Regions from separate parts of the Rossellomorea sp. GAMAL-10_SWC genome, predicted to be linked through region 1. Evidence: riboswitches for the same ligand, from Rfam matches in the RefSeq annotation. Region 1 holds a riboswitch; each other region holds the start of a gene.
The links. Region 1 has a riboswitch for S-adenosylmethionine ahead of mmuP (amino acid permease). Riboswitches for the same ligand answer to the same signal wherever they lie in the genome.
Positions count from the first base shown of each region.

Region 1 (7,886 bases):
CTATGGATACAACAGTTCCGTTAGATGATCCGTTGAAAATTATTAGACTTCGATTATTTAATAAAAGTGATGAATTAAAGAAGATAGCCATAACGTATTATGCTGAATGGGTTCTAGGGGTACTTAGAGAGGCGCAAGCACCATTCATTGTTACAGAATGGAATTTAGAAAATAGTACACTACTTGCACAAAACAAGTACCAAGAAAAGTTTCGTGACGCGATTGGTTTTATACATATTGCGCTTCCAGAAACGATAGCGAAATCTCATCATACGTATTCTTGGACGAGTGACCGTACAGAATTTATTGGGCGGGGCAATACATTAGAGTGTCCAACAGCATTATTAGAAGAGACACTTAACAAGAAAACTGGTGTGTTTTCAAATTCTTGTGGGGCCGTACAAACTGTTATCGAACTTCCAGCTAACGAAGAAGTGACGATTAGCATATTGCTTGGTTGTGCAGCTTCCAAACAAGAAGCGTGTTCACTAGTACAGCAATACGGAAGGCCTTCTGCGTATGAAGAAACAATTTCAAACGTTAAAAAGTACTGGGAGAGTACTCTTGGACAAGTGAAAGTTAAAACACCTGATCGAGCGATGGATATAATGATGAATGGGTGGCTTCTGTACCAAGCACTTAGTTGCCGATTATGGGCTCGCACTGCTTTTTATCAGGCAGGAGGCGCATTTGGTTATAGGGATCAATTGCAAGATTCACTAGCCTTTTTACATGTTGATTCGACAATATTAAAAAACCAAATACTTATAAACGCAGCGCATCAGTACCTTGAAGGCGATGTTCAACATTGGTGGCATGAAGAAACTCACAAAGGAATTCGAACGATGTTTTCTGACGATTTACTGTGGCTACCATATGCTGTTTCACGTTACATAGAACAGACAGAAGACCTAGAAATTCTCCAAAAAGAGGTACCATTTTTGTATAGTGAAGTGCTAAAAGAAGGAGAATTGGAGCGCTATGAGGATACAGTTGTGTCTGATGAGAAGGGGTCAGTGCTAGAACATTGTCTACGCGCGATTAAACATTCTTTGAAGTTTGGTGAACATGGTATTCCATTAATGGGAATAGGTGACTGGAATGATGGAATGAGTAGGATTGGTGCTAAGGGACGTGGGGAAAGTGTGTGGCTAGGTTGGTTTTTATTAGATATTTTAAAAAGGTTTTTGAAATTTGAAGAGGGTATCCTTTCACAAGATATCGTAAAGCAATTTGAACATGAAGTAGCTCAATTGGAAATAAATATGAATAAAAATGCTTGGGATGGTACTTGGTTCCGCCGTGCATTTACTGACGCAGGAACATGGCTTGGCTCAATGGAGAATACAGAGTGTCGAATTGATGCTATTGCCCAGTCTTGGTCAGTTATTGCTAACGGGACAGCAATCGATCGTCAGGAAAGAGCAATGCGTTCATTTGATCGTGAACTTGTAGATCGAGATTTGAATCTGGCACGTTTACTAACAAAAGCATTTGATAAAACATATCCAAGTCCGGGGTATATACAAGGCTACCCACCTGGAATTCGAGAAAATGGTGGGCAATATACTCATGGAGTTATTTGGGGAATTGTAGCTTGGGCAATCTTAGATCGTCGTGATAAGGCATTTGATCTGTTCTCTATTTTAAACCCAATCTCACATACAAAAAATATTCGTGATATTAAAACATATGGAAATGAACCATATGTAATGTCGGCCGATGTCTACACAGCAAATCCACATGAAGGACGTGGAGGTTGGTCATGGTATACAGGTGCTTCTGGTTGGATGTACCAAGCAGGTCTAGAATATATTCTAGGAATCAAGTGTAGAGGAAATCGTTTATATATACAACCTTGTGTTCCTTTAGAGTGGGACTCATTTAGTATTGATTACAGATATGGTGATTCGATCTATTCAATTGAGGTTTTTTGTGGCCAAAACCAAGATGGACCAACATGGTTAGTTGATGGAAAAAAACAAGAAAATAGCGAGTACTTATTTCTCGAAAATGATGGGGAAAATCATCAAGTAGTAGTTTATGTAGGTATACAATATTCTAAAGTAATATAATTGAATATAAAAAAGGAGTGCATTTTTTGCACTCCTTTTTAGTTGTTTAAAATTTATAAGTAGATTTATTTTTTTAGAATTACTTAATTTATCATCTTTTAATACCAATTCTTTTAAATAGTTTTCAAGCGGTTTTTTAAGTTCGGTTCTCTTTAAAGCAAAATCAATTGATGCTTTATCTGACTCGATTTCATAAAGCCAAGCATACAATCCAAAGTTTTGAAGGTCCCCGGTAATGGTATTGATTGACTTATCTAGGCATACAATATGAATATTATTTTGCAAGCAGATGTCCCGTAACTCATATGATAACTTGCCGTTACGAGCTAATCTAGAAAAGGATGGATATTAGTTTTATAATCTTGTAGGATTACTTCTACAAATATTTTTATCCATCAGGATTTGAATAATTAATATCAAGTTTATTAATCTTTGCAACATAAACTTAACCAGAATTAATCATCTGTCTAGATGCAGAGTGCCGAAAAAAAGTGAAGAAAACAAAAAATAACTCTAAAATCAACTTTTATTGTATATTTTGGAGTTACTTGACGTTTATGATCATCATAAGGATTTGCCTCTTTCCCTACATTCCTTATCTCCGAATTTGTCCATTTCCACGAATCACGTATTTTGTAGAAGTCAATGCAGGAAGTCCCATTGGTCCCCTTACATGTAGCTTTTGCGTACTGATGCCGATTTCTGCACCAAAGCCGAATTCAAAACCATCAGTAAAGCGAGTCGAAGCATTATGGTAGAGCGCCGCGGCATCTACGGACGTGAAAAACTTGTTCACACTTTCTTCCCTTTCTGTAATAATCGCTTCGGAATGCATGGATCCATAAGTATTGATGTGGTTAATAGCTTCTTCAACAGAGGAGACCATTTTGACTGCCAGCGTGAGAGACAAAAATTCAGTTCCCCAGTCTTCTTCTGAAGCAGGTACAATAGAAGAATCGATAGCTAGTGCCTTCTTATCTCCACGTAGCTCTACTCCTTTTTCCTTTAAGGAAGAAAAGAGCTCGGTACCAAATCGGTGCGCCCACTCCTCATGAAGTATAATTGTTTCAATTGCATTACATACAGATGGTCGCTGTGTTTTTGCATTTATAATAATATCAAATGCCATCTGTTTATCCGCTGTTTCATCAATGAAAATGTGACAATTTCCCGCACCTGTTTCCAATACAGGAACAGACGCTTCTCTCACTACAGTATCTATTAGCTGTTTGCCACCTCTTGGGATAAGAACATCCAAATACTCATTTAATGTAAACAGCTGCTTTGCACTATATCGTGACGTATCTTCAATGAGCTGTACGCTTTCTGGAGGCAAGCTCGTTTGTTTAAGAGCTCGGTGAATGACAGCTACGATGGCTTTGTTAGAATAAGTAGCGGAAGAACTGCCACGCAAGATCACTGCGTTTCCTGTTTTCAAGCAAATTGTGGCCGCATCCACAGTTACATTCGGTCGCGCTTCGTAAATCATCCCGACAACACCTAGTGGCACACGCATTTCTTGAATAGACAATCCATTCGGTCTTTCCCATGTGGTTACACATTCTCCAACAGGATCACGCAAATCAATTAGCTGCCGGATACCCTCTGTCATATCAATAATGCGCTGTTCATTCAGCGTAAGGCGGTCAAGTATAGAAGCAGACATTCCTTTTGCTTTACCTACTTCAATATCTCTTTTGTTCTCCTCCAAAATATAGGGTGTTTCTATTATCAATTGATCCGCAATCGCAGCAAGTGCCTTGTTTTTTTGAACTGTGGATTTGAGAACAAGTTCTCCAGCTATCTTTTTCGCTTTTTGTCCCTTTTCTAATACTTCATTCATCTTCATTTCCTCCTTTAAAGATTCAAAATATAAAAACTTGAGGCATGTTTAACTTTGACAACTTGGAACGATCATCCAAGACTTTTCTACATAGATATTAGGTGAATCAATCAGATTTAGGATGGAGGATTCCGCCCTCTTCACTTGAACGGATCCTCTCTATTCTTAAAATGAAACCCAATTATCCCTATGAATGACTTCATAGCTATGTCTTACGCCTTGAGCCTGAATGACGTGACTCTGCATCCCTTTTATATCCTGTAGTTCCTCTGCACTATATCTACACTGACCTTTCCCTATCAAGAGTCCTTGTTGTGTGATGACCTCCACAACTTCGCCCGCTCGAAAGAACCCAGACACATTAGTAACACCAGCAGGAAGAAGACTTTTTCCATGATGAATGATGGCTGAGGCTGCCCCGGCATCTACTTCAATTTGTCCACTAACAAGCGAATGTAGCGCGATCCATTGCTTGTTCATCTTAATCACTTTTTGAGGAGCATTACCGATATACGTTCCATCACCTTTACCCTTCAAAACATCTAAAAACTTCTCCTGTCCACGTCCTGTTCCGATAAATACACTCACTCCAAGAGATAGTGCCGTCTTTGCAGCATCGATTTTTGATCTCATACCGCCAGTCCCAAGTTTTGAGCCCGCATCTTCAGCAAGAGAAGCAATTTCTTCCGTAACCTCAGGGAGGAAATAATACTTTTTCGCGTCCGCATTTTTCTGAGGGTTTTGGTCATATAAACCGTTCACATCCGTAAAAATCATGAGCATATCCGCCGAAACAAGCCCACTCACTAAAGCTGACAGCATATCATTATCACCAAAAGTCAGCTCCTCTAAAGAAATTGAATCATTTTCATTAATTATTGGAAGAGAGGAACGATTTAGTAGCTCTCCTAAAGTGGCATATGCATTACTGTATTGATCTTTTCTAGAAAAATCATTTCTCGTCAGCAAAATCTGCGCGGTAACGATACCATATTTACGGAATTCCTCCGTATACGCCTGCATTAACAGACTTTGTCCTACAGCTGCGGCAGCCTGCTTCCCTTTAATTGTTACAGGTCGACTTGGATACCCAAGAGCAGAAAAACCTGCAGCAATTGCCCCAGATGTAACCAGCAACACTTCATGTCCTTCCTGTTTCAATTGCGCCAAAGCAGCAACATGATCAGAAAGCTGTTCCTCAGAGATACCTCCATGATTAACTGCCAAGGAACTGCTTCCAATTTTCACGACAATTCGCTGTTTTTTCACTTTTGTCCCTCCTATTCTAAAATGTGAATTTTTTTGTAAATTAAACTTCTAACATGCTATTTAGCAATAAAGAGCAAAATAAAAATGACCGCTTCGCCCTTAATAAAAAGGACGAAACGGTCATTGTTCCGCGGTACCACCTTTATTGATATAAATATATATATCCGCTTGACACCTATAACGAAGGTATACGCCTAAACTTTCGTTTAAGACTCAGGGATAGGTTCGATACTTTCTATACGAGGAATCTTTCAGCCGGTGAATTCCACTCTCTTTCGCAAGAAGATATATGTACTAGTTCCCTTCGACGATTTTCAATTTTTGATTTTTATACATTATGCAATATAGTGCGTTTTTATGTCAATAGGAATTTTTTAAATTAAATTAATTTTCTAAACATTTCTAGCATAAAGTGAAATTCATGTCTAAACATAAGTTTTTTTATATTCATTATGTTGTTAATAGTGATGTAATACTAATCTTCAATTGATTTAAAATTTGATTAGTTAATATATAATAATATACAAGTTGTAAAACCAAAATTTATAAGTTTCCTTACATTATTTAGTGGTATCCTTATATTTATTTTGTCATTAAACGATTTGTTACGTCACTAAATGTCTTATGTAACTAAAACTTGCAATTCTTCAATAGATGATCGCTTTTTTTATTCAACAAAATGGCAGAATAGTTGCATAAGAAATGATAAAATAGTAAGTCAATAATTGATAATTTTTTAAAAAAACCGAATTATCTTGACAATTATCGAATGGATTGATATGGTTATAAAAAAATATTTCTTATCCAGAGAGGTGGAGGGACTGGCCCTTTGAAGCCTCAGCAACAGGTCTGCTTAAGTAGACACTGTGCTAATTCCAGCGGGTGATAACCTGATAGATGAGAGCTTCCGTTTTTATTTGTCAGTAGCGCACTCTTTTTTAGAGTGCGTTTTTGTTTTTTCTGGATAGTAACTAAAGGAGAGTAGTAATGGGGAACAAAAAGGGGCAAGAATTTCAAAGGAACATGCAAGCACGTCATTTAGTCATGCTATCGCTTGGTGGGGTGATTGGAACTGGCTTATTCTTAAGCTCGGGCTACACTATTCAACAAGCTGGCCCGTTTGGAACAATACTATCCTATCTTATTGGTGCGCTAGTGGTTTATCTAGTTATGCTATGTTTAGGAGAGCTTTCCGTACATATGCCTGAAACGGGCTCATTTCACAGTTATGCAGTTAAATACATTGGACCGGGTACAGGGTATACAGTAGCCTGGTTGTATTGGTTAACTTGGACTGTTGCTTTAGGTTCTGAATTTACAGCCGCAGGATTACTTATGAAGCGATGGTTTCCATCGATTAATGTTTGGATATGGAGTGCTATTTTTGCCATTTTGATCTTTGTATTAAATGTCATGACTGTTAAATTTTTCGCCGAATCCGAATTTTGGTTTTCATCGATAAAGGTTATTGCTATTGTGATTTTTATTGTTTTAGGAGCAGCGGCAATGCAAGGGTTTCTTCCGATGAGTCATTCAAAAGCAGCACCATTATTTTCTAATTTTACAAGTGAAGGTTTATTTCCTCATGGTGCTACGGGCATTATAATGACCATGCTTTCGGTTAATTTTGCTTTTTCGGGAACAGAATTAATAGGCATTGCAGCTGGAGAAACCGCGAACCCGGAAAAAATGATACCGAAGGCCATTCGAACTACTCTGTGGAGATTGATCATCTTTTTTGTAGGAACGATTTTTGTTTTATCTGCGTTATTGCCTATTTCCGATGCTGGTGTATTAGAGAGCCCTTTTGTTGCAGTTCTAGAACGAATTGGGGTGCCATATTCAGCTGACATAATGAATTTCGTTATTTTAACAGCTATTTTATCTGCGGCAAACTCAGGCCTTTATGCCTCTTCTAGAATGCTTTGGTCGCTTGCTAATAAGAATACGATATCTCCGATTTTTGGAAAAATGACGAAGCAAGGTGTTCCAATCAATGCCGTCATTTTCAGCATGGTGGGTGGAGCTTTGGCTTTGCTCTCAAGTATTGTGGCACCAGATACTGTCTATATCGTACTTGTTTCCATTTCCGGTCTAGCAGTAGTTGTAGTTTGGATGAGTATTAGTACTTCCCAGTTCCTATTTCGCAGACAATTTTTGAAAGAAGGAAATTCTGAAAAGGACTTGATTTACCGCACACCACTGTATCCATTAGTACCAATTGCTTCTTTTATCCTTTGTCTGGCATCGTGTATTGGAATTGCATTCGATCCAACACAGAGAATTGCCTTATATTGCGGCATACCGTTTATTTTGTTTTGCTATGGAAGTTATTATCTAACAAAAAATTTAAAAAAGAGGGGCGTAGATTATGTCGAACAAAGTCAATCCAATTGATGCTATTTTATCCCAACATTCCATTATGCTTCTTGACGGAGCATTAGCTACAGAATTGGAGGCGCATGGATGTAATTTGGACGATCCCCTTTGGTCGGCACGTGTGTTACTAGAAAATCCGGAACTTATTTATCAGGTTCATTCGGACTATTTTCGTGCTGGTGCGGACTGTGCCATAACAGCAAGCTATCAAGCTACTATTAGTGGTTTTTCCGCGCGTGGAATACAAGAACAGGAAGCTTTGGAATTAATTAAGAAAACGGTGTTACTTGCAAGAAGGGCAAGAGATGATTTTTGGAAGG
Region 1 is NZ_CP144911.1:3,768,871-3,776,756, reverse strand. Features, by position in the region: gene V5E38_RS18450 (glycoside hydrolase family 94 protein) at 1-2,075, shown strand, start outside; gene V5E38_RS18445 (glutamate-5-semialdehyde dehydrogenase) at 2,671-3,918, opposite strand; gene proB (glutamate 5-kinase) at 4,084-5,187, opposite strand; T-box leader at 5,292-5,504, opposite strand; SAM riboswitch class I at 5,985-6,091, shown strand; gene mmuP (amino acid permease) at 6,175-7,584, shown strand; gene mmuM (homocysteine S-methyltransferase) at 7,559-7,886, shown strand, end outside.

Region 2 (7,886 bases), 1.2 Mb from region 1:
CAAGTTTAAATCATAGATATCAATGAAAAAGCAGACATCTGTCTGCTTTTTTATGTTGCTGATAGACCTTAAAAATAAATATATTCTTTAAATTGCCAAATACTAAATTAAACAAAAACTTGAAACTTCATTTATAATAAAAACGTTATTATTCATTTATTAAACTGTTGAAAGAAGGTTTCTAATTTGGCACATATCTTGGTAGCGGGAAAAATCCCAGAAAAGGCTGAGGAATTATTAAAAGATCATCATGTCATTGTTTATGAAAATGAGAAATTAATTACAGAAGATGAATTGTGTGAGCTTGTTGGTGGGGTAGATGCAATTTTAAGTTTGCTATCGACTCCAATCACAAAAAGAGTAATTGATGCTGCTAAAAATGTAAAAATTATTGCTAACTACGGAGCAGGATTTAATAATATCGATGTAGATTATGCAACTAGTAAGGGGATCCATGTTACAAACACTCCTCTCGTTTCTACAGACGCAACTGCAGAGCTAACTTTAGGAATTCTCTTAGCTGTTTCGAGAAGAATAGTCGAAGGAGACGAACTTTGCCGTACAAAAGGTTTTGAAGGGTGGGCTCCATTATTCTTTAGAGGAACAGAAGTATCAGGAAAAACTTTAGGTATTTTCGGTTTTGGAAATATTGGACAAGCAGTAGCTAAACGAGCTAAGGCGTTTAATATGAATATTATTTATCATCAACCAAGAAGATTAAGTACTGAACTCGAACAAGAATTAAATGCCACATACGGATCAATGGATGAACTTTTACAGACTTCTGACTATATTACCCTTCATTGTCCTTACAAACCCGAGCTACACCATTTATTTGGAAAAGAAGAGTTTTACAAGATGAAAGATACTGCGTTTTTTATCAATGCAGCTAGAGGCCCTTTAGCGAACGAACAGGAATTAGTAGACGCATTAAAAGAAGGTGTTATTGCAGGTGCTGCTCTAGATGTATTTGAATTCGAACCAAAAATAACAGAAGAACTAAAATCACTTACAAATGTTGTATTAACACCTCATATCGGAAATGCAACATATGAAACTCGTGATGCTATGTCAGAAATAGCAGCTAAAAATATTATTGAGGTTATTGCTGAACGACCACCAATCTCACCTGTAAATCAAATCCTTGTGAAGAATTAAAAATAAAAAGGGCTGTTTCATAAAGTTAGATTCACTGACTTATGTACAACCCTTTTTTATTATTAAATTACAAGTACTTTGGAGTCGTAGGTATTTTCGTTCATTTGTTGTTTGTAATCGATCTTTTTAGAAATATTTAGCAGATTTTTATTCGATTCAGAAAGAAGTTTGCGTATTTGATAAACTTCCACATAATAGTCTCAACAATTGTACAATATTAAGGTCGTAATACCTTTTATAGGTAATTTTCTATTTTTTTTTGCGATTCCTTGGGATTTAATTGCAAATTCCCAAACTTTATTTGCGATTCTCTAAATTTAATTGCAGTTTTGCCAATTTTATTTGCGATTTTCAAAATTTATTTGCAGTTACTAGTTTTTCAAATAAAAAAGAGGGTTCCCATAAAATTACAACTGGGATACCCACTCTTTTCATATTATTGACTTACAGGTACTACTGCACCTTTATATTTTTTTATGATGAAATCTTGAATTTCTTTAGAGTGTAAAACTTTTACAAGTTCTTTGATTTCTTTTTTATCTTTGTCACCTTTACGAACAGCGATAATGTTTACATATGGAGATTCTTTACCTTCTAAAGCAATAGCATCCTTCATTGGGTTTAATCCAGCATCAATCGCGTAGTTTGTGTTAATTAACACTGCATCGCCTTCATTGTTTTGATAAACTTTTGGAAGCATTCCAGCGTCTACATCAGCTTGGAATTTTAAGTGTTTTGGATTCTCAGCAATGTCTTTAATTTGAGCAGTAGTTGGATCAATTCCAGCTTTAAGTTTAATTAAACCTACTTGTTGTAATAAGCTTAACATACGACCATGGTCAGCTACTGAGCTACTCATGATAATTTTAGCTCCATCTGGCAGCTCATCTAAGCTCTTATATTTTTTAGAGTAAACTCCGATCGGCTCGATGTGGATTCCACCAGCATTTTCAAATTTATAACCATTTTCTTTCATTTGAGCTTCTAAATATGGAATGTGTTGGAAATAGTTTGCATCTAATTCTTTTGAAGCAAGTGCTTTATTTGGTAATACATAATCTTGGAATTTAACAATTTTTAAGTTAATTCCTTCTTTTTTAAGGATTGGTTTAGCTTGTTCTAAAATAACTGCGTGAGGTACATTTGATGCACCAACCACTAATTCTTTATTTTTATCTTCTCCACCTTTATTACATGCTGCTAAAGATAATGCTAAAACACCTGCTCCTAAAATTCCTACGATTTTTTTGAATTTCATTGTTAGTTCCTCCCTTATATGATTAAGCTCGTTTATCTATTTTTGTTGTTACTAAATCACCAATAAATTGAAGAATGAATACGATTAATAAAATAATTACTGTCGCAACAAGCGTTACTTGGTTATTAGAACGTTGGTATCCTTCCATAAATGCTAAGTTACCAAGTCCACCACCACCTACTACACCAGCCATTGCAGTATAACCAACAATTGCGATTGTAGTAACAGTTAAGCCTGAAATAATTGCTGGTAATGCTTCTGGAATTAATACTTTTAGGATGATTGTAAAGGTACTAGCCCCCATTGCTCTTGCAGCTTCGATTACACCTTTATCAATTTCACGTAATCCGATTTCGACCATCCTTGCATAGAATGGTGCAGCACCAATAATTAATGCAGGTAATGCTGCTTTTGCTCCAAGCATAGAGCCAAGTATAAAGATCGTAAATGGAATTAATAAAATAATTAAAATGATAAACGGTATTGAACGAAAAATATTTACAAACGCTGCTAGGATTGTATTAAAAAATTTATTTTCAAGCAACTGGTCTTTACTAGTTAAAAATAAGAATAAACCTATAATTAGTCCAAAAATGAACGTTGCAAGCGCAGCTATTACTGTCATGAATAATGTTTCTTGAGTAGCTAAAAGCATTGCATCCCAATCAACATTCGGAAAAAGTTGTGTCATCTTATGCTACCTCCACTTCAACTTGTTTTGATTCTAAGTAAGCAATTGCTTCTTTGATGTTATTTATGTCTCCAACAAGTTGAATCTTCATTGTCCCATAAGAGCCTTCAGCAGTTTGAACAATTTTTCCTTGTAAAATGTTAATCTCAATATCAAAGTGCTTAACAACCTCAGAAATATGCGGCTGATCTGCTTGACCATTTTTAAAGGTTAGCTTGTAAGTATTATCCTTCCCATCACCTTCAGAAATTACTTTACTGTCTTCATCATTGCCTTTGATTTGTGTTACAAATTTCTTTGTAATTGCTTGTTTTGGACGAGTAAATACATCAACAACATGGCCTTCTTCTACTACATTTCCGTTTTCCATTACAGCTACTCGTTGGCATATCTTTTGTATAACATGCATTTCATGAGTAATTAGGATAATTGTAATACCAAGCTGTTTATTAATATTTGTCAGTAAAGCTAATATTGAATCTGTTGTCTCTGGATCCAATGCAGAAGTCGCTTCATCGCATAAAAGAACATCTGGGTTATTAGCAAGTGCTCTTGCAATTCCGACGCGTTGCTTTTGACCTCCACTAAGTTCAGAAGGATAAGCATTCTCTCTACCTTTAAGACCTACAAGTTTGATTAATTCTTTCGCACGATTAATGCTTTCTTTTTTTGGAACCTTAGCAATTTCAAGTGGGAAAAGTATATTTTCTAATACAGTTCTTGACCACAATAAATTGAAATGCTGAAAAATCATCCCTATTTTCTGTCTTGCTTTTCTTAACTGACTAGATGAACATTTCGAAATCGATTGACCATTTATAATGACTTCACCTGATGTAGGCGCCTCAAGCCCATTTAGCATACGTAATAGCGTACTTTTCCCTGCGCCGCTATATCCGATCATGCCAAAAATTTCACCTGCTTCAATCGTTAACGAAACATTTTGTACTGCGGTAACTGTGCCCTTTTTACCTTTGTATATTTTACTTACATTATTTATTTGAATCATACATTCGTTCTCCTTTCAAAACATTCTAACAACTCATCTTTCAATTTTTTGTAAGAAAGTACTTTTTTAGTCTCGTAATAATAAAAAAACCTTTCAACTCATATGAGCAGAAAGGTTTAACATACAAAAAGTATTCCTTTCTCTCATCTCTCAAAGCACATGCTTTGCAGGAATTAGCACCATTTCAATGACGATCTCATTGACGGTTGCTGGGTTTCACAGGGCACAGTCCCTCCACCTCTCTCGATAAGAGTAATCTTACGATCTATTAAGTTGTTTAACGTAATTTCTTTAACGTAAGTCCAATTCTACAAAGTTAGACACTAATTGTCAACAATTTTCTAAAAGTTTTTTTTCGTTTTCAACACTTGTATATTGAAAAATCGTTTCCATTAGTAGTAATAATCGATAGTTCCCTTCAAAAGAAGCATCTTTCAGTTTTAATAAAAGTCCTAATCTTTGCGAACCTGAATTTAAATATTCCCATCCATCTTTCGAAAAATTAACTCTAAGTTGCGGAATCGAACGATCAATTATCTCTATAAAAGGAGCCTTTTTACTTAACTTTATAAATAATTTTTCATTTAGACAGTTAAATTCTACAATTCTTTCTTCGATGGGCAAAATAATTTGTAAATATTCTTTTTTTATAAATAAGTTTCTAGCTTGTCCTATCCACTCCTTGATTTCCATAATAAACACCTCTTCTTGGATTCTTTAATCTTATTTTCTCATAGATAAGAGGTGTATTCTTTATATTTCGCTCGACATTTACTTTGATAAAAATCTATATTTTAATTTTATTTCTACAGCATTCAACTCATTTCCCGAGAAATATGTCTAATATCAGGAAATATTTTAAGCCAAATAAAAAGAGTGCAACATTCAGTATGCACTCATCGTTTAATATATAAATTATATTTTTTTAACAATTCATGTAAATATGGTACTGACTGGAAAGCGTAGATTTTTTGTTTCATTTCCCCATTTTCAAAAATAAGTAAACAAGGTACACTTTCAACCTTCCAGTTTTGAGCTTCTTCCACTATTTCATTAATATTCACCTTGCTTATAGGTAAATTTGGCAGAATCTCATTTACAATTTCTAGCATTTTAGAAGCTACTTGGCATGTACCACACATTGCGGTATAAATATAAATAACTGTCGTCTCTTTTGATTGAATTCTTTGCATTATTTCATTCTTTGTCCATTGCTGCATGATCTTTAATCCTCTTTAATTTGTACGTAAATAATCTGTAAATACTAAAATATCCGCCCCTAATAATACACTAGCTAAATGTTGACTCGGAGCTGTTGCCACTTCTCGATAACTTCTATCAATGTACAGATGCTCTGCCTGTGGAAATTCTCTTTTTAACAGTCTTCTAAGCTTTTCACCAGCCTCATCTGCATCTACTAACACATAAATTTCTCTTAAATCTAACATTTCAGCAAGCTCATCTAGCTTTGAAGTACCAACTGTACCATTCGTACAGATAATATCTACAGGCTCCTTTATAATCGTCTGTATTTTTCTCTTATCAGTAGTACCTTCGACAATGATAACTTTTCTTTGATCTTCAATATTCACTGGGCATCACCTAATGTATAGGACTCAAAAACTTTTGACTAAAAATCTTTTGTATATAGTATATTCGATTTCCCTTTTGTTGTTTCCTTTTTTTACCTAAATGAAAATGTCCCTTTAAATAATGTTTTATGTAAATAAGTTAAGCTTTATTACATTAATTATACACATAAAATAAAAAAGCGCCCAATTTGGACGCTTAATTTTAGATAATTAGTCTTGATTAATCATTTCTTCGTATTGACCAGCAGTCATTAACTCATCAAGTTGAGAAGCGTTTGTAGCTTCAACAACTACCATCCATGCTTTTTCGTATGGAGATTCGTTTACGAATTCAGGGTTTTCATCTAGATCAGAGTTTACTTCGATTACTTTACCACTGATTGGAGCATATAGTTCAGATACTGTTTTTACAGACTCAACGCTACCGAATGGCTCATTAATAGTAAGTTCATCGCCTACTTCTGGTAGCTCAACAAATACGATATCTCCAAGTTCTGATTGAGCAAAATGAGTAATACCGATATAGTATTTGTTACCTTCAACTTTTACCCACTCATGCTCTTCTGAATAACGTAGTTCATTTGGAATTGACATTGTGAAATCCTCCTCTGATTAATTACCTAAAATTTTATAGTTATTTTTATAACCAAACCTTTTCAAATACTTCCTCATTAAAACCAACTGTCGCCTGATCTCCATTAAAAAGTAGAGGTCTTTTGATTAACTTACCATCTGAGCTTAAAAGTTCTAATAGCTCGTCCTCAGTTTTTGTTGGAATAACATCCTTCAATCCAAGCTCACGATATTTAACGCCACTTGTATTAAATAATTTATTTATAGAAATTCCACTTGCTTTATAAAGATCAGCAAGTAACTCCTTTGAAGGTGGATTTAATGTAATATCAATTGCTTCAACCGGAATATTATGTTCTTTAAGCCAAGAAGCGGCTTTTCGACAAGTTCCACATTTTGGATATGTATAAAAAATGATACTCATTTTAGCAACTCCTCCCAAACTCTATTTTATCACAGGGAATATGCGAGTTAAAATAGTTCCGTTCGAAAATTCTGTAATAAATTGTCGCACAACAACATTATAACAACATTCACTCATTCAAACTAGTATAATGTTCGTGTTTATAGGTGTTTTCAAATCAAAAATCAGATTATTTTTTTGATATAAAGTTTTTTCTAAATTTTTTCTACTGAAGAATTAAGCTTTTCTCAGCATTTACTAGTATGGCACAATTTATGGAAAAAATATCCTTTAAACTTTTATAAATAATAAATGAAGATACAATTGTTCATTTTAAAGGAAGGCTGACCGGCCATTTGGTTCTAGCACTATCTTCACAATTGTATTTTAATTTCCTAAACTTTCTTTGTGTCAACTAGATTACTTGGATCAATGCCTTTCTTGGTATAAAGAGAGTGACTATTTTTATATTGCTTTACCACTAATCATAGAAGGGTATGTAAAGGTTGGACGATTAGAAGAAGCTAAAGAGCTATTAAATCATTCTCAACATCTATTTATTGATTTTCCTACTACCAAAGAACCGAGGAGGAAGATAGAACTGTATTTGTATTTGCATTTCCATTATGCCCAAGCCTTATATCAATGTGCACAAAATGAATTTGAAGAAGGGCTACAGGAACTACTATATGTAGTAAATAAAGCATATAAATTAGGTAATTTAAAACGCTTTAAACAATGTCTTCAAATTTTTTGGAAATACAAAAATCATACGACTAATGAAATAGAGAATAAATTTATGGAATTATTAGCCTAAAATGAGGTTTTAAAAGCCGTTTAATGTTTGCATGACAAATGTTAAATAAAAAAAACTGCCAATCAACAGATCGGCAGTTTTTTAATTTTATACAGTATAACGTTCTTCATCTAATACATTCGCTGCAATTTCACGCTTCTTCGCAATGACATTAATTGGCGTATGACGTGTAAACTTACGAAGTGCTGAAGTCATCATTCTTAATGTATCACCAGACTCAACAGCAACAAGTGTTTCCTTCGCATGTGCTTCGATTTCATTAAACGCTTCTTGGCAGAATACTTGAGTATAAAGTAATTTTTGGTTTGATTTTTCTAAGCCTACTTTATTAATTGCTTTTTCAGTACGTAGAACTGTCGATTCCATTGCATAAATATTACTTACG
Region 2 is NZ_CP144911.1:4,930,587-4,938,472, reverse strand. Features, by position in the region: gene dltD (D-alanyl-lipoteichoic acid biosynthesis protein DltD) at 1-26, shown strand, start outside; gene V5E38_RS23815 (2-hydroxyacid dehydrogenase family protein) at 187-1,158, shown strand; gene metQ (MetQ/NlpA family ABC transporter substrate-binding protein) at 1,595-2,416, opposite strand; gene V5E38_RS23805 (methionine ABC transporter permease) at 2,439-3,107, opposite strand; gene V5E38_RS23800 (methionine ABC transporter ATP-binding protein) at 3,109-4,116, opposite strand; SAM riboswitch class I at 4,257-4,369, opposite strand; gene V5E38_RS23795 (hypothetical protein) at 4,447-4,809, opposite strand; gene V5E38_RS23790 (thioredoxin family protein) at 5,013-5,336, opposite strand; gene V5E38_RS23785 (ribonuclease M5) at 5,352-5,702, opposite strand; gene gcvH (glycine cleavage system protein GcvH) at 5,919-6,302, opposite strand; gene V5E38_RS23775 (arsenate reductase family protein) at 6,349-6,705, opposite strand; gene V5E38_RS23770 (hypothetical protein) at 7,109-7,501, shown strand; gene V5E38_RS23765 (acyl-CoA dehydrogenase family protein) at 7,589-7,886, opposite strand, start outside.
Region 2: another riboswitch for S-adenosylmethionine. It lies ahead of V5E38_RS23800 (methionine ABC transporter ATP-binding protein); the one in region 1 lies ahead of mmuP (amino acid permease).

Region 3 (7,886 bases), 1.4 Mb from region 1:
TTAGCTTGTCCAATGCCGATTGTGAAGACTAGAAAAGCAATGAAGGAATTAGAAAATGGGCAAGTAATCGAGGTTCAAGCGACTGATAAAGGTTCAAAAGCAGACATTAAAGCTTGGGCGGAAAGCACTGGAAATCAATACTTAGGAACAATCGAAAATGGAGAAGTATTACTTCATTATTTAAGAAAATCTTCAGATGAAAATACAATTGAAAAAAGATTCGAAAACGTCATTTCGAACGATCAATTAAGTCAAAAACTACAAAATGAAAATATAATCGTTTTAGATGTAAGAGAAGAAGCAGAATATGTATTTAATCATATACCAAATGCGGTATCAATCCCTTTAGGTGAATTGGAGAGCCGTATGACAGAATTAAATAAAGAAAATGAAATATATATCGTTTGCAGAACTGGAAACCGCAGTGACCTTGCTGCTCAATTACTAGTTTCTAGCGGTTTTACTAACGTGTTTAATGTAATACCTGGAATGACTGAATGGTCTGGGGAAACAGTAAGCATAAAAGGTTAATCTAATTTTTTTTGAATAAAAGTATACTATAGGGGGTATAAAAGATGGCAGTCACAGCAATGTCTGCAAAAGAGATTACAAAAAAAATATTTGATAAAGAAAAACTATTTATTCTTGATGTACGAAATACTGATGATTATAACGATTGGAAAATAGAAGGTTCAAATTTTGAACATTTAAATATACCTTATTTTGATTTACTAGATGGGGTTGAAGACATTTTAGATAAGATTCCTGCAAGTACAGATATTTTAGTTGTGTGTGCTAAAGAAGGATCTTCCATCATGATTGCAGAGATGCTTTCAGACGAGGGACTAGATGTAGCTTATCTTAAAGGCGGAATGAAAGAGTGGAGTGAACATCTAGAACCAGTAAAAATTGCAGATTTGAAAAATGGTGGAGAGCTGTATCAATTTGTCAGAATCGGTAAGGGATGTTTATCCTACATGGTGCTTTCAAATAATGAGGCTGCTATTATTGATGGTACTCGAATGACGGATATCTACGTTGATTTTGCAAATACAAAGAGCGTAAAAATTACAAATGTATTTGATACTCACCTTCATGCAGACCATATTTCTGGCGGAAGAAAAATTGCTGAGATTACGGGAGCAACATACTGGTTACCACCAAAGGATGCTAAAGAGGTTACTTTTGAATATAGTCCATTAGAAGATGGTAATAAGGTAATGATTGGCGAAACAGCAATCAGTATTGAGGCTTTTTATTCACCAGGTCATACAATCGGATCAACTTCATTTGTCATTGATGAAAAGTTTTTACTTTCTGGAGATATTTTATTTATCGATTCAATTGGAAGACCCGATCTTGCTGGTATGGCAGAGGACTGGGTAGGAGATTTACGCGAAACCCTTTATAAAAAATACCGAAACTTATCGCTTGAATTAATCGTGCTTCCAGCACATTTTATGGTGATTAGCGAATTGAACGAAGATGGTAGTGTTTATAAAAAACTAGGATATTTATTTGATCAGAATCATGGATTGAACATTGAAAGTGAAAGTGAGTTTAGAAAGTTAGTAACTGAGAACTTACCACCTCAACCAAACTCATATCAAGAAATCCGTGAGGTAAATATGGGTAAAATTAATTTGGATGAAGAAAAACAGAGAGAAATGGAAATTGGTCCAAATCGCTGTGCAGTACGATAATGAAAATTGGAGGAGAATAAAATGGAAGCTACAAAATTTTTAGATGCAAAAGGTTTAGCATGTCCAATTCCAATTGTTAAAACAAGAAAAGCAATTGCAGAGATTGAAGCAGGCGAAGTATTAGAAATTCATGTAACTGATAAAGGTGCTAAAAACGACCTTGCTGCTTGGGCTAAATCAGGTGGACATGAATTATTAAATTATACCGAAGAAGACAATGTTTTAAAATTTTGGATTAAAAAAGGTTAAGCTAATAGATTAATAGGAAAAGGAGGGGGAATAGTCACATCTCCTTTTCTATTATAGGGGGACTTAAAATGGAGTGGACCTTAATTTTAGTACTTTTCTTAGTTGGTTTTTTTGGGTCCTTTATTTCAGGAATGGTAGGAATTGGTGGAGCGATTATAAATTATCCAATGCTCCTATTTATTCCTCCATTATTAGGATTTGTTGCTTTCACGCCACATCAAGTATCAGGTATAAGTGCCGTCCAAGTAGTATTTGCAACTTTAGGTGGGGTATTAAGCTATCGGAAAAGCGGTTATTTAAACAAAAAAGTAATAGTAAGTATGGGAATAAGTGTACTAATAGGAAGTTTTCTTGGTGGATTCGGTTCAAATCTACTTTCAGAACATGGAATTAATCTTGTTTATGGAATTTTAGCAATGATAGCGGTCGTTTTAATGTTTATTCCTAGAAAAAACGTAGAGATGTCAGCAGATGGTCAAATTTCAATTAATGTATGGCTTGCTGCAGGTTTGGCATTTATCGTTGGAACAAGTGCAGGTATTGTTGGTGCAGGAGGAGCATTTCTGTTAGTACCAATCATGTTAACGATCTTAAAAATACCAACTCGTGTGACTATTGCATCGTCATTAGCCATTACATTTATCTCTTCAATAGGCGTAACGATCGGGAAAATCTCTACTGGCCAAGTTGAAATTTTGCCGACAATTATTGTTGTAATTGCAAGTTTAATTGCCTCACCATTAGGTGCAAAAATAGGTAAACAAACAAAAACGCAGGTTTTAAGAGGGATTCTAGCAGTTTTAATTGGATTTACCGCTTTGAAGATTTGGATTACGATTATAAAATCATGGGTTAGTTGAATAAGGATTAACTGTAAAAAACAGAAAAACTATTTTGGGAGTTTTTCTGTTTTTCTATTAGCCTTTATTATGGTACTACGTGTAAGGCACTTTTTGTTGCTTCTTATTTCAATATTCTTAAATAAAATTTGCTAATTAAGTACTAATTTAATTAAAATGGAACTAGTCGTTTTTTTTAATAGCCTTTACTATAAATTTAAATTGAAATGGAGAATGAATTAGATGACAAATCAAAATGAAACGAACGCTTTACCGCCAAAAACATGTACAATTGAACGCCTTGTTACGCTTCAAGAGGATGTTGAAAAGGTATTGGCAGGACAAAAAACTGCTACTCGCCGAAATGGTAGATATGCAGATGTTGGGGAAGTGATGACCCTTCAAAATAATCAGTATGTTGTTGAAAAAGTTTATTCTCAATCTCTTGGTGAATTGACAGATGAGGATGCTAAGCAGGAAGGCTATTCAACTGTAGAAGAGTATAAGCAATCGATCCTGTCAATCCATCCTGGAATGCCTTGGCTGCCAAAAATGAGGGTATGGGTTCATGAGTTCCGTCTCATTCAAGAATAATTTATATGCTGTATAGATTGCTTCTTTATATACATATTGCTAGTGTAATCTTATCGATTGGCCCTTTTTTTATACTGATTCCGATACTCAAAAAGCTGCATACCTCGAAGTCTGCGATACAACAGAGCTATTTGGATGTATTCCGGTTCGCTGTCAGATTGGCAAAGCATGCTGGGCATGTACTGGTTGGATCAGGGGTCTTGTTGGTACTAGTAGGTCATTGGTCGTGGAAGACATCTTGGATTGTGATGACTATTCTTCTTTTGGTGAGTTCATTATTTTTCCTAGCTAGAGCCTTTTCACCGACCATACGGAAATTTAGTGAACCAACGCATGACCAGAGAATGCTGATTCAAAAGCTTCGTCGATCTATCTGGATTTACATCGTTCTTTTGATGGTTATGCTATGGTTTATGGTAGTAAAGCCTGCATTATGGTAGGCATAATTCAAAAAAGCAGACAGGTTCTCTTTATCGAAGAAGCCTTGTCTGCTTTTTTGGCCTTATCTTAAATGAGATACTAATAAGAATCCCGAAAATTAAGTATTTAGACCTATTTTAAACGATATAATAAACAGGTTTCTTGATTTGAATTTCAAGGACCTAAGTCATGTGGCAAACTGTGCGCGCAAAAAAAATTCAAAAAAAATTCTTGACGGATTCTAAAAAGAGGGATAACATAAACTCAATAATTCAAAAACTTAATAAATTCTATTACTTATCCAGAGAGGTGGAGGGACTGGCCCTACGATACCTCGGCAACGGGTTTGTTATTTCGTAACAAATACCGTGCTAATTCCTGCAAATCGTTTAATCGATTTGAAAGATAAGAAGTAAAGTGGCTTATATATTTTAACCCCTCTTCTTATCTGTTTTATCGGATAAGAAGAGGGGTTTTTTGATGTAGTGCCTTAGGAGAAAAAGGGGGAAATATAGATATAAATCCTAGTTTTCAAATATGTTTACTAAGTTATAAAAGTTGGAATAACTTGCAATGGGGGAAGTAATTTGATTGAGATAAAAAATGTCTCCAAGGTTTATCCTGGAAGGCCACCAATTAAAGCTTTAAATAATATTAATATGAAAATAGAGAAAGGGGAGATCTTTGGAATCATTGGTTTTTCCGGAGCAGGAAAAAGTACATTGATTCGTTGTTTAAATAGACTTGAAGAGCCAACAGAAGGATCAGTTCTCATTGATGGATTGGACCTAATGACATTAAAAGATGAAGAGTTACGTAAGACACGTAGAAAAATTGGTGTCGTATTCCAACACTTTAATCTACTTTCTGCTAAAACGGTATTTGATAATATAGCAATGCCGCTATATCTTGAAGGAAAAAAGAAACGGGATGTTCAGGAAAAGGTAATGGAGTTAATTGAATTTGTTGGACTTACAGGGAAGCAAGATGTATTTCCGGGGCACTTATCGGGAGGACAAAAGCAAAGAGTGGGAATAGCAAGGGCACTCGTAACAGATCCAGATCTTTTGCTATGTGATGAAGCTACATCTGCATTAGACCCTGAAACAACAAAGAATGTATTAGAGCTTTTAAGGAAGGTAAATAATTCCTATAATCTTACAATTTTCCTTATTACCCATGAAATGAGTGTAATTCGTGATCTTTGTGATAAAGTGGCGGTCATTGATGATGGTGAAATTGTCGAGGAAGGTAATGTTTATGACGTTTTTACGAATCCACAAAAAAGTATTACAAAGAATTTTGTTAACACTGTATTACAAAATGAGGTGCCGCCTAAGTTATCGAAATCATTATCAAAGGGAAAATATTATCAATTAGTCTTCCTAGGTGACAAGGCAGGCAACCCATTATTATCAGAGGTTCTTAAAAAATTCGATATAAATTTAAATATTCTTTATGGATCGATTACAGAGTTACAAGAAAGACCTTATGGGAATTTGCTCGTGGCACTAGAAGGAACAAAAGAGGAAAGCGCAAAAGCTATTAAATTTATTTCGGAAAAGGGGATAGATGTGAGGGAGGTTGAGTTAAATGGAGCTTAATTGGGAATTCTTTTGGCCGCAGTTTTTGCAGGCAACTCAAGATACATTTCTAACTGTGCTAGGATCATTTATTTTTGGCACAATCATAGGATTACCTTTAGGTATTATCCTAGTTGTAACAAGGCCAGGTCATATAATGGAAAACAAACCTTTATTTACGTTGTTAAATACCATTATTAATATTGTTCGATCTGTACCATTTATTATTTTGCTAGTTGCCATTATTCCATTTACTAGATTATTGACGGGAACGTCCATTGGAGTAGTTGCAGCAATTGTTCCACTTTCAATCTTTGTAGGGCCATATTTGGCAAGATTGATTGAGAACTCCATGTTAGAAGTAGATAAGGGAGTACTGGAAACAGCTTACTCAATGGGAGCAACAAAGTTTCAGATCATCGTGAAGTTTATTTTGCCTGAAGCGATTCCATCGTTGATTCTTTCATTTACAACAGCAACGATTGGATTGATTGGATCGACTGCGGCAGCAGGTGCTGTTGGTGCTGGTGGATTAGGGGACTTAGCTATTACATATGGTTATCAACGCTTTGAAACATTGGTTATTGTCATTACAGTTGTATTACTAGTAGTTATTGTTCAACTCATACAAAGTTTAGGAAATACGTGGTCAAGATACGTAAGGAGGAAAAGAGGATGAAAAAGTTTTTTACTATTTTTGCAGCATTATTATTAACAGTTTCGGTATTATCAGCATGTGGTTCTAACGCATCATCAGGTAATGGAAAAGAGAGAACAGTTAAGATTGGTATTAACGGTGATGACTATGAACTTTGGAATATTGTACAAAAACAAGTGAAAAATGATGGCATTAAATTGAAAATCATTTCATTTTCAGATTATGTTCAGCCTAACACAGCACTTAATGACGGTAGCCTTGATTTAAATTCTTTTCAAACGATTACTTATATGAACCAATTTAAAGGCGATCATAATTTAGATATTTCAGCAATTGGCTCGACAGTTATTGCGCCAATGGGGATTTACTCACATAAATTTAAAAAGCTAAGTGATATTCCAGATGGAGCAACGATTACGATACCAAATGATGTTACGAACGCAGGGCGTGCACTTAAACTATTACAATCTTCAAAGCTAATTAGTTTAGTAGATAATTTTGATCCTAAAGGTAGTATTGAACAAATTAAAGAAAATCCTAAACATCTAAAAATCAAACCGATTGCTGCAGGGCAAACAGCTAGATCATTAGATGATGTGGCAGCAGCGATCATCAATAATGGATTCGCCGTTCAAGCAGGCTTAGACCCTGCAAAGGATCCACTTTATAAAGAAGATCCTAATGATAAAGCAGCTATGCCGTATATCAATGTTATTGCATCCCGTACGAAGAATAAAAATGACAAGGACTTTGCAAAGATTGTAAAGGCCTATCAATCAAAAGAAGTTCATGATTACATTATTAAACGTGACAAAGGTGCTACAGTTCCAGTAGTCATTTCGATTGATAAAATTAAAAATCTATAAAGCTAGTGCATGCTTATTTAAAAAAATGGAAGGGAGAAAAGTTTAAATGACAGTCAAAATTGAAACACAAAGAGAACAAATTGTGAAAAGTATTGAGAGATCGAAGGAAGTTTATCTTGAAATTAGCCACAAAATTCATGAGAAACCTGAAATTGGCAATCAAGAATTTTTTGCATCAGAAACACATACTAAAATTCTAGTAGAAGCTGGATTCGATGTTACACGTAATATTGCAGGACATGAAACAGGATTTGTAGCAAGGAAAAAGTCGTCTAAGCAAGGCCCAACCATCGCTTTTTTAGCAGAATACGATGCACTACCTGGTCTTGGTCATGCATGCGGACATAATATTATTGGAACAACAAGTGTGGCAGCAGGAATCGCTCTTGCTGAAGTCATCTCAGAAACTGGAGGAGAGGTTGTTATATTTGGAACACCTGCAGAAGAGGGTGGACCAAATGGAAGTGCAAAGGGGAGTTTCGTAAAAAATGGATTACTAGAAGGTGTTGATGCAGCTCTTATGCTCCACCCAAGTGGTAAAACAGGTTTATCGAGTCCATCGTTGGCAGTAGATCCATTAGACTTCCATTTTTATGGAAGAGCAGCTCATGCTGCTGGGTCACCAGAACATGGCATTAATGCCTTAGATGCAGTAATCCAATTATTCAATGGCATTAATGCCCTTCGTCAGCAGCTTTCTAGTGATGTTCGCATACACGGAATTATCACTCATGGAGGCGATGCACCAAATATTATTCCAGAGTATGCTTCAGCAAGATTCTTCATCCGTGCTAGTTCTTGGAAGCGTACGGAGAAAGTATCTACTAAGATTCGTAATATTGCCGAAGGAGCAGCACTTGCAACTGGTAGTACTGTGAAAATTGAAAGATTCCAAAATGAAGTCCATGATTTTATTATCAATCAATCTCTTGATGAGCTTGTTGGTGAGGAACTAAGACTATTAGGGGAAGTAG
Region 3 is NZ_CP144911.1:130,183-138,068, forward strand. Features, by position in the region: gene V5E38_RS00635 (sulfurtransferase TusA family protein) at 1-531, shown strand, start outside; gene V5E38_RS00640 (MBL fold metallo-hydrolase) at 576-1,703, shown strand; gene V5E38_RS00645 (sulfurtransferase TusA family protein) at 1,725-1,952, shown strand; gene V5E38_RS00650 (sulfite exporter TauE/SafE family protein) at 2,021-2,812, shown strand; gene V5E38_RS00655 (ASCH domain-containing protein) at 3,035-3,385, shown strand; gene V5E38_RS00660 (hypothetical protein) at 3,391-3,825, shown strand; SAM riboswitch class I at 4,100-4,217, shown strand; gene V5E38_RS00665 (methionine ABC transporter ATP-binding protein) at 4,393-5,409, shown strand; gene V5E38_RS00670 (methionine ABC transporter permease) at 5,399-6,067, shown strand; gene V5E38_RS00675 (MetQ/NlpA family ABC transporter substrate-binding protein) at 6,064-6,912, shown strand; gene V5E38_RS00680 (M20 family metallopeptidase) at 6,959-7,886, shown strand, end outside.
Region 3: another riboswitch for S-adenosylmethionine. It lies ahead of V5E38_RS00665 (methionine ABC transporter ATP-binding protein); the one in region 1 lies ahead of mmuP (amino acid permease).

Region 4 (7,886 bases), 2.4 Mb from region 1:
ACGGCTCGCCAATCGGTGAGTTTTCTTTATGAATTTTTAACTTCATTAAGAGCTTCAGTATTTGATTTACTTGGAGCAAAATAACCTTCTGAATTAACTGCAGCTGGTGTAGGTTGCCCTTTATTTTTGTTCTTCTTTTTTACATGTGGATTTTGATTGTGACCCATGAATATCACCTCCAAATTTAGTATGTGCTATATTTCCGACTTACTTTCGGAATTGTTATTAACAATAAGTGGGAAGATTGCTAAGCAATTTTCTTCTCTTTTTGGGTATGTTTTCTTGAACGGTTAAGAATGAGTAAAGCTAATATTGAAAAGAAGATTGGACCTGCAATCATCCAGATTGTTGAGTTGTAATCACCTTCAATAGCCGGTTGAATGATTGTAAAAAAGTTTGCAAATCCAACTACTAATATAACGAGAATGCTTGCAAATAAAGCAGATGAATTTGATTTTAATATTTGGAATGGTTTATCGATTTGATCATTCCTTTTAAACATGGGATACGCAATTCCTAAAAATATATAAGGTAATGTCATTGAAACATTCGTCATTAAAGTTATTTTATTAAAAAATGCAGATGCTCCTTGACCGCCAAAGGAAGTTAGGACAATAATGATGGATACAATTGCAAATTGTACCCACATTGCATTGACAGGCATACCTTTTTCATTTGTGTCTGAAAATTTTGTCGGCCATAAGTATTTTGGTGTGCCTTTGATGATTGTTTTTAATGGTGCATAAATTAATGTGAAAAATGCTCCGGTATATGCAAGGAACATTGATAAACCAGTAATTCTTGCAAACCAAATGCCAATTAGATCGGCAGTATGTGTTGATAAATTAAAAGCTTTTCCAAGTTCTAATCCTAAATTATACATAAGGACATATGTTATGTTCCCTAAGTTCGTTGTACTAGCACTTAAATCATTTGACCAGTTAATAAAAATACCTACTAAAAAAATACCTAACGAATATCCTACTGAGATAATAATTGCTGAAATTGTAATCCCTTTTGGAAAATTACGTTCAGCGTTTTCCGTTTGATCAACTAATCCGCCGATTGCTTCTAAACCGCCATATGCAAAGATTGCAAATACAACAAATGATAAGATTGCGAGAGTAGATAGATAATTTGGATTAGGTGAGTGAGCAAATGCTGATGAAAAGCTTTTAATTGGTTGAGCAAATTTTCCTCCATTGAATAGAAAAATAAGGATACTTGTGATTAGCAATACTATATTTAATGAGAAAACTGTGACTCCACCAATTGTTGTAACCTTACTAATACTCTCAATCCCTTTTGAAGCAAAATAGGTCACAACTAACATCCAAAGTAATGCTAATAAGCCAATTGATTGAGTAGATGAAAGTCCAAATAATGAAAGGGATTGCGTTTTGTCTCTACCAAAAATAAAGGTTGATAGGGGAATCCAAACCTTAGAAGAGACACTAACCATATAAATTACATAGGAAGAGAACCACATAAAGGTTCCAATAAAAGCGAATCTAGGACCAACTGAATCTGCCATCCATGTATAAATTCCACCTTCTGAATCCTTATAGGCAGCTCCGAACTCAGCCATCATAAAGGCAAAAGGAATAAAAAACGTAATAGCTGAGAGTAAATACCATGGAATTGCACTATATCCCATTAAATAGAAAGCTGTAGGTATATTTCCAAAACCATATACAGTTGTAAATACCATTAATATTAAGCCAACGAGTGAAAGTTTTTTACTCAAGATCTCACCTCAGATAATTAGTCGATTATAAATGAATAGTATTATTTTCTTCAATAATCGGTAATTTATGAGGGTATAACAACCAATCAGGTTTACTAATTTTTTAGAAATAATAAAGAATAGTTTCGTTCTATTTTTCAAACGCTAAGTTGATTGATAAATTCTTAAAATAGTTGGTTTGAAAGAGAAAGGATGAACTAAATGAGCTTTAATGAAGTAGTATTAAGAGTTATATGCTCATTTTTTGTTTTATTTATTTTAACGAGATTAATGGGGAAGAAGGAGATTAGTCAATTAGATGTTTTTACATTTATAACAGCTATTACAATAGGGAATATAGCAGCATCAATTACGACATCTAAAACATTAACTATTGAAGATGGGATTATTGGATTAGTTGGCTGGGCAGTTTTGACGATTATCATGGGGTATTTAAGTTTAAAATCTAAAACTGTACGTCGGGTAATTCTTGGGGAACCAATAATTTTAATTAGACAAGGAAAAATAATGGAAAATGCATTAAAAAAAGCTAGATTAGATTCAGAGCAATTTCAAGGAATGCTTCGTAATGAGAATATTTATTCGTTGAAAGATGTAGAGTACGCTATATTTGAAATCGATGGCAGTTTATCTATTATGAAGACAAATGATGTTAAAACGAAAAAAAATAAAACATGGAAAAAAACTTTATTATTTCCGACTTCAACAGCAGTCGTATCTGACGGGGAAGTAAATGAAGATGCATTATCAAATTTAAACTTGGATAAAAAATGGTTAATGGCTCAACTTGAAAGGGTAGGTATTAAATCAATTTCAGATGTGTTTTTTGTTGAAGTACAAACCGACGGGTCGTTATATATCGATTACCGAGAAGATCATTTCAATGAAGAGGAAAATTAATTGACTCACATCCTAAAAGTGGATATGAGTCAATTTAGTTTTTATCAAATTATTCGTAAATCGGCACCCAGCCTTCAGTAGTAACAAACAATCGAACAGCAACTACTTTACGATCCTCTGCTAATGTGAAGTAGTGGCGTACATTTGGTGGTACAGAAATTAAATCTCCAGGATTCAAATTAACATGGAAAAATCCTTCATTTCCTTCGATAATAAACGTACCGTGACCGCTAACTATGAAGCGAACTTCGTCATCTGTATGATGATGCTCGCGGTTGAAGTTTTTAAGTAAATCATTAAGATTTGGAGTTGCTTCTGAAAGAGTAATAATATCACTTGCTAAATAGCCACGTCTTGATGAAATACTGTCGATTTCAGCTTTAAAAGTTTCAAGAATTGCTGCTTTTTCATCATCTGATAAAATAAATTTTTCTTGTAGCGAACTATGTAATTGTTCGATATTCCAATTTTCGTAAATTACACCTTGTTCTTCTAAATATGCTTTTACCTCAACATCACTTGTAATATGATAATCTTTTTTTTCTACCCAAATTGTTGCCATTCTTCATTCCTCCAAATTAGTTCTTTATAAATGTATTTTTTTGTATACCTTGTAAAGCGTATTGGAATAGAAACTCATAAGCTTCTAAATGTTTTTTTGCTTCAAATGCTGATTCTGCCCATACTGTTATACCATGATTGTGAATTAATACAGCACCATGATCATTTTTAATATGTGGAAGAAATTCATTTGCAAGAGTGGGGATATGCGCATGATTTTTTATAATTGGAATTGTAATTTCTGCATCTTCTTCCCAAAGTCCCAATGCTTTAATAATTTCAATACCAGAAAAAGATATCTCATCTTGATATGGGAAATCCTTTGTTATAAAGTTATTTGCTAAAGTGTGTACATGAAGAACGCATTTCGCATTTGTGTGTTGATAAATTAGACGATGCAAAATGGCTTCAGCTGATGGTTTTTTTGATTCATCCCAAACAGATTGGTCAAATTCATTAACGAGTAAAAAATCGTCATAAGTATGTTTAGTTTTATCTTTACCACTAGTTGTAACTAAAAAGTTCAAAGGCTCCTCATTTACTTTAATTGATAAATTTCCGCTAGTTCCTAAAAACCAATCTCGATCAGCAAGTACTTTTTTTACTTCGCGAATTTCATCATAATGTTTGAAAAAGTCCTTCATACTAGCACCTCCTTCTCTAATGAAGCTCGAATATCATAGAAATTTTCAAAAGGAATGAAAGGTAAAGATAATTCTTCACATTTATCTTTTAAGAAATCTCGAGCAAAAATTAAATTAGCTTCTTTTGCAATTTGTAAGTCAGTAATTGAATCACCAATGACAATGATAAAATCATTTGCTTCACTAAATTTTCTTTTAACAGATGGTTTACACATTCCACAATCATTCGTACAGTTTTCATCACAAGAATGATCCCAATGAATTTTTACAGTTTGGCCTGTAAAGTCAGTACGATTACATAAAATATCAGAAGATGGAAGGTAATCAGCTAATATTGGATGAACGAAAAAATCTAATCCGCCACTTACAACTTTTAACTCATATTGTTGTACGCTTACAAATTGTATAAAATCGCTAAAACCATCTCGAATGACAGTACGATTGATTACATAATCGGTCATTTCTTGTTTTTTCGTTGAAGGAATCGTAGCAAACATTTTCTCTACACCTTCTCGAATCGATATATTGCCATTTAATACTTCACTAGTTAATCCACTTACTGAAGGTGGAGCAAATTCTTTAATTAAATTAACGATATTGTCTCCCTCTGTAATTGTTCCATCAAAATCACAAAAAATCTTTATTGCCATTGTTGTTACCCCCAAAGTTGTAATGCTTTTTGTAGTGATGTATTTGGAAGTGCGTAGTCTTTTAGGTCAACTCCAGATAATGTTGCTGAAATTGCTTCTCTAAATGCATTACCTCCACCAATTGGTCCATCCGGATGACCATGAACACCTCCGCCAGCGTTGATGACTTGCTCAATTCCAAAATCTTGAATTAATTGAGGCACAAGTGCTGGGTGAATTCCTGCAGAAGGTACCGGGAATGTCTCTTTTAATCCATTTGATACTGTTAAATTTTCAGCAATTTTTAAAGCTGTCTCTTTTTCTAATGCAACTGATCCATATGGTGAAGGGAAAAGACTAAAATCTGCACCAGCAATTCGTAAAAGTTTACCAAGTAATAATCCTGCGTCAATACCATAAATTGGAGAGGAACTAAACGCACCCGATACAGCAGGATGAGCCATAATTGGAATATTAATTGATGGATCTTCTGCCAAACCTTGCAGTACATCAATTCCATACGAGAACACATTTAATAAAAATACATCAGCACCAGCTTCGGCAGCACGTAATGCTTTTTCTTTTAATTCATATGTACGGCCAGTTAAATTCACCGCGTATAATGTTTTGTGTCCTGTTTTTTCATAAACTTGGTTCAAAATATTTTTTCCGTGAGTGACGCGATCCGTAATAGATGTAATTGTGTCAAAAAGGATCTCGTCATCTTTTATTAAATCTACGCCACCTAAAGCTTGCTTTTTTAATTCCTCTGAAATGTATTGAATATCTCTGCCGATAATTGATTTAAAAATGCTCATTAATAAAGGTCGATCATATACATCCAATTTCTCTCGAATACCTTTAATACCAAATTTTGGACCCGGAAAAAGAGCTAAAATGTCATCCGTAAAATTTAAATCAATTAGTTTAATTTCACCATCAAGGGATAGCTTACCGAAAACGGTTGTTAAAATTGCTGGTAGATCAGCTGAAAAATTTAAGCTAGGATAATAGATTTCAATAATCCCTTTTGTCGGTTTATAGCCTAGAAAGTTAACGACATTTTCTTCGCATTCTATTTCACGTACTGAAAGAACTTTGCCTTTATGCTTTTGTAATTGAATTTGATCATTTTGAGGTAAATTCGTCCATGAACCAACCGTTAAACCTAGCGCGATTGACTCTGCCTTTTTTTCTAAATGATGATTTTTATCATAAACTTGGTAAGTTGCTATTACTCCACTCATTTCAAAACCTCCAAAAAGTTTTAGTCAAACAAAAAACCTCTCCACTAAGGAGAGGTTTACCTACACCTTATCTGCCAGCAAATGCTGCGAGAATTAGCACCGTACTAGTTAACTAGCCGGTTGCCGGGTTTCATCGGGCTCGGTCCCTCCACCTACTCTGAATAAAGTAATATTTAATTTTGAATTCTTAATCTAATCGAATTATTTCATGAACAATCACAATTGTCAAACATTAAATTTTGAAAATATTTCAATCTCTTTTAATCTAGCAACTGCTTCCTTCAATCGATCAATATCTGATAGTAGGCCGACTCTTACATACCCTTCTCCATATTCTCCAAATCCATTTCCGGGAGCGACTGCAATATGAGCCTTTTCAAGTAAAAGATCAGCAAATTCCTGTGATGTAAAACCTGATGGGATTTTTAACCATGCAAAAAACGAACCTGCAGGTGCAGTTACTTCCCATCCAATTTCGTGACAGCCACTAATAAATACATTTCTACGCTCTTCATAAAGTGCTAATAGTTGTTTTACACTTTCTTGAGATTCAGTTAGCGCAGCAGCTGCAGCTTTTTGAACAGCAGGGAAGATGCTAACATAAAGATGATCCTGTAATAGATTAATTGCTGAAATAACCTCTTTATTTCCAACTGCAAAACCAATTCTCCAACCAGCCATATTATAAGTTTTAGAAAGGGTATAAATTTCAATCCCGCATTCCTTTGCTCCTGGAGTTTGAAGATAACTTAAAGGTTTTTTGCCGTCAAAACCAAATGCGCCGTAAGCAAAATCATGACAAACGGTAATCTGATTATTTTTTGCAAGCGCAACTGTTTCTTTAAAAAATTCTTCAGTTGCTATAGCACCTGTGGGATTATTTGGATAATTGATAAATAATATTTTACTAGCACCCAAAACATCTTGAGGAATTAATTTATAATCTGGTAAAAATTGATTTTCTTCAAGTAATGGAAGCATGTATGGAACTGTTTTTGAAAGAGATATACCAGACAAATAGTCTGGATAGCCTGGGTCTGGAACTAAAATTGTATCTCCTTCGTCACATAAACAAAGTGGTAGCTCTACTAATCCAGCTTTTCCACCGAATAATATGGCTACTTCTTCCTCTGGGTCTAAATCAACATCATACTCTCGTTTATAAAATTCTACAACAGCATTTTTTAAAGAGCTCATTCCTCTAAACGGAGAATAACGATGAGTTAAAGGGTTTTCAACAGACTTTTGTAGTGCTTTTATAATATGGTCGGGTGTAGGTCGATCGGGATTTCCTTGTCCAAGATTAATGACATCATGACCATTATTAATTGACTGATTCACTTTTTGGACTAGTGAAGCAAAAAATTGTTTTGGTAAATTGTTTAATAGTTTACTATGATTCAAGTTAATCACTCCAAAAATATAATAAAATTAATTTGAATAGATCGTTTCTTAATCGAATGATTTTCATGAACGACTGTTGCAATAACTTTCACCATCATATATGCTCGATTTAAAAATGTCTATAAAATTTAGAATAGGGTGAATAAATTGTGATTAAAATTGCGTGTATTCAATCTGACGTTATTTTAGGTGAATCAAAGACTAATTTAGAGAAAATGAAAACTCAAATAAACGAAGCTGTTAAAGAAAATATTCGTGTAATTGTACTACCTGAGCTATGGACAACAGGCTATTGTCTGGAAGAAATTGGTTTGCACACAGGTGAACAAGAAGTGATTATTTCTGAACTTCAGTCCATCGCAAAATCAAATAATGTAATATTGATTGCTGGTTCGTTCCCAATTGCAAGAGAAAATGGTGTTACGAATACATTAATTGTTATTAGCAGTACTGGTGAATTAGTAAAAACTTATGATAAAGTTCATTTGTTCCAGTTAATGAACGAGCATCACTATCTTCAATCAGGGGAAACAGATGGACTTTTTGAAATCGATGGATTAACAGCTGCAGGATTTGTTTGCTATGATTTGCGTTTTCCTGAATGGATTGGAGCACATTCTCAAAAGGGTGCAAAAGTTTTATTTTTTGTTGCCGAATGGCCAATTCAAAGAATGAATCATTGGGAAATCTTATTAAAAGCAAGAGCAATCGAAAATCAGTGTTATGTTGTTGCATGTAATCGAGTAGGAAAAGA
Region 4 is NZ_CP144911.1:1,379,523-1,387,408, forward strand. Features, by position in the region: gene V5E38_RS06635 (hypothetical protein) at 27-167, opposite strand; gene yjeM (glutamate/gamma-aminobutyrate family transporter YjeM) at 248-1,747, opposite strand; gene V5E38_RS06645 (DUF421 domain-containing protein) at 1,949-2,647, shown strand; gene V5E38_RS06650 (cupin domain-containing protein) at 2,697-3,209, opposite strand; gene V5E38_RS06655 (class II aldolase/adducin head domain-containing protein) at 3,226-3,852, opposite strand; gene V5E38_RS06660 (HAD family hydrolase) at 3,849-4,502, opposite strand; gene V5E38_RS06665 (2,3-diketo-5-methylthiopentyl-1-phosphate enolase) at 4,508-5,728, opposite strand; SAM riboswitch class I at 5,793-5,896, opposite strand; gene V5E38_RS06670 (pyridoxal phosphate-dependent aminotransferase) at 5,954-7,141, opposite strand; gene V5E38_RS06675 (carbon-nitrogen family hydrolase) at 7,285-7,886, shown strand, end outside.
Region 4: another riboswitch for S-adenosylmethionine. It lies ahead of V5E38_RS06665 (2,3-diketo-5-methylthiopentyl-1-phosphate enolase); the one in region 1 lies ahead of mmuP (amino acid permease).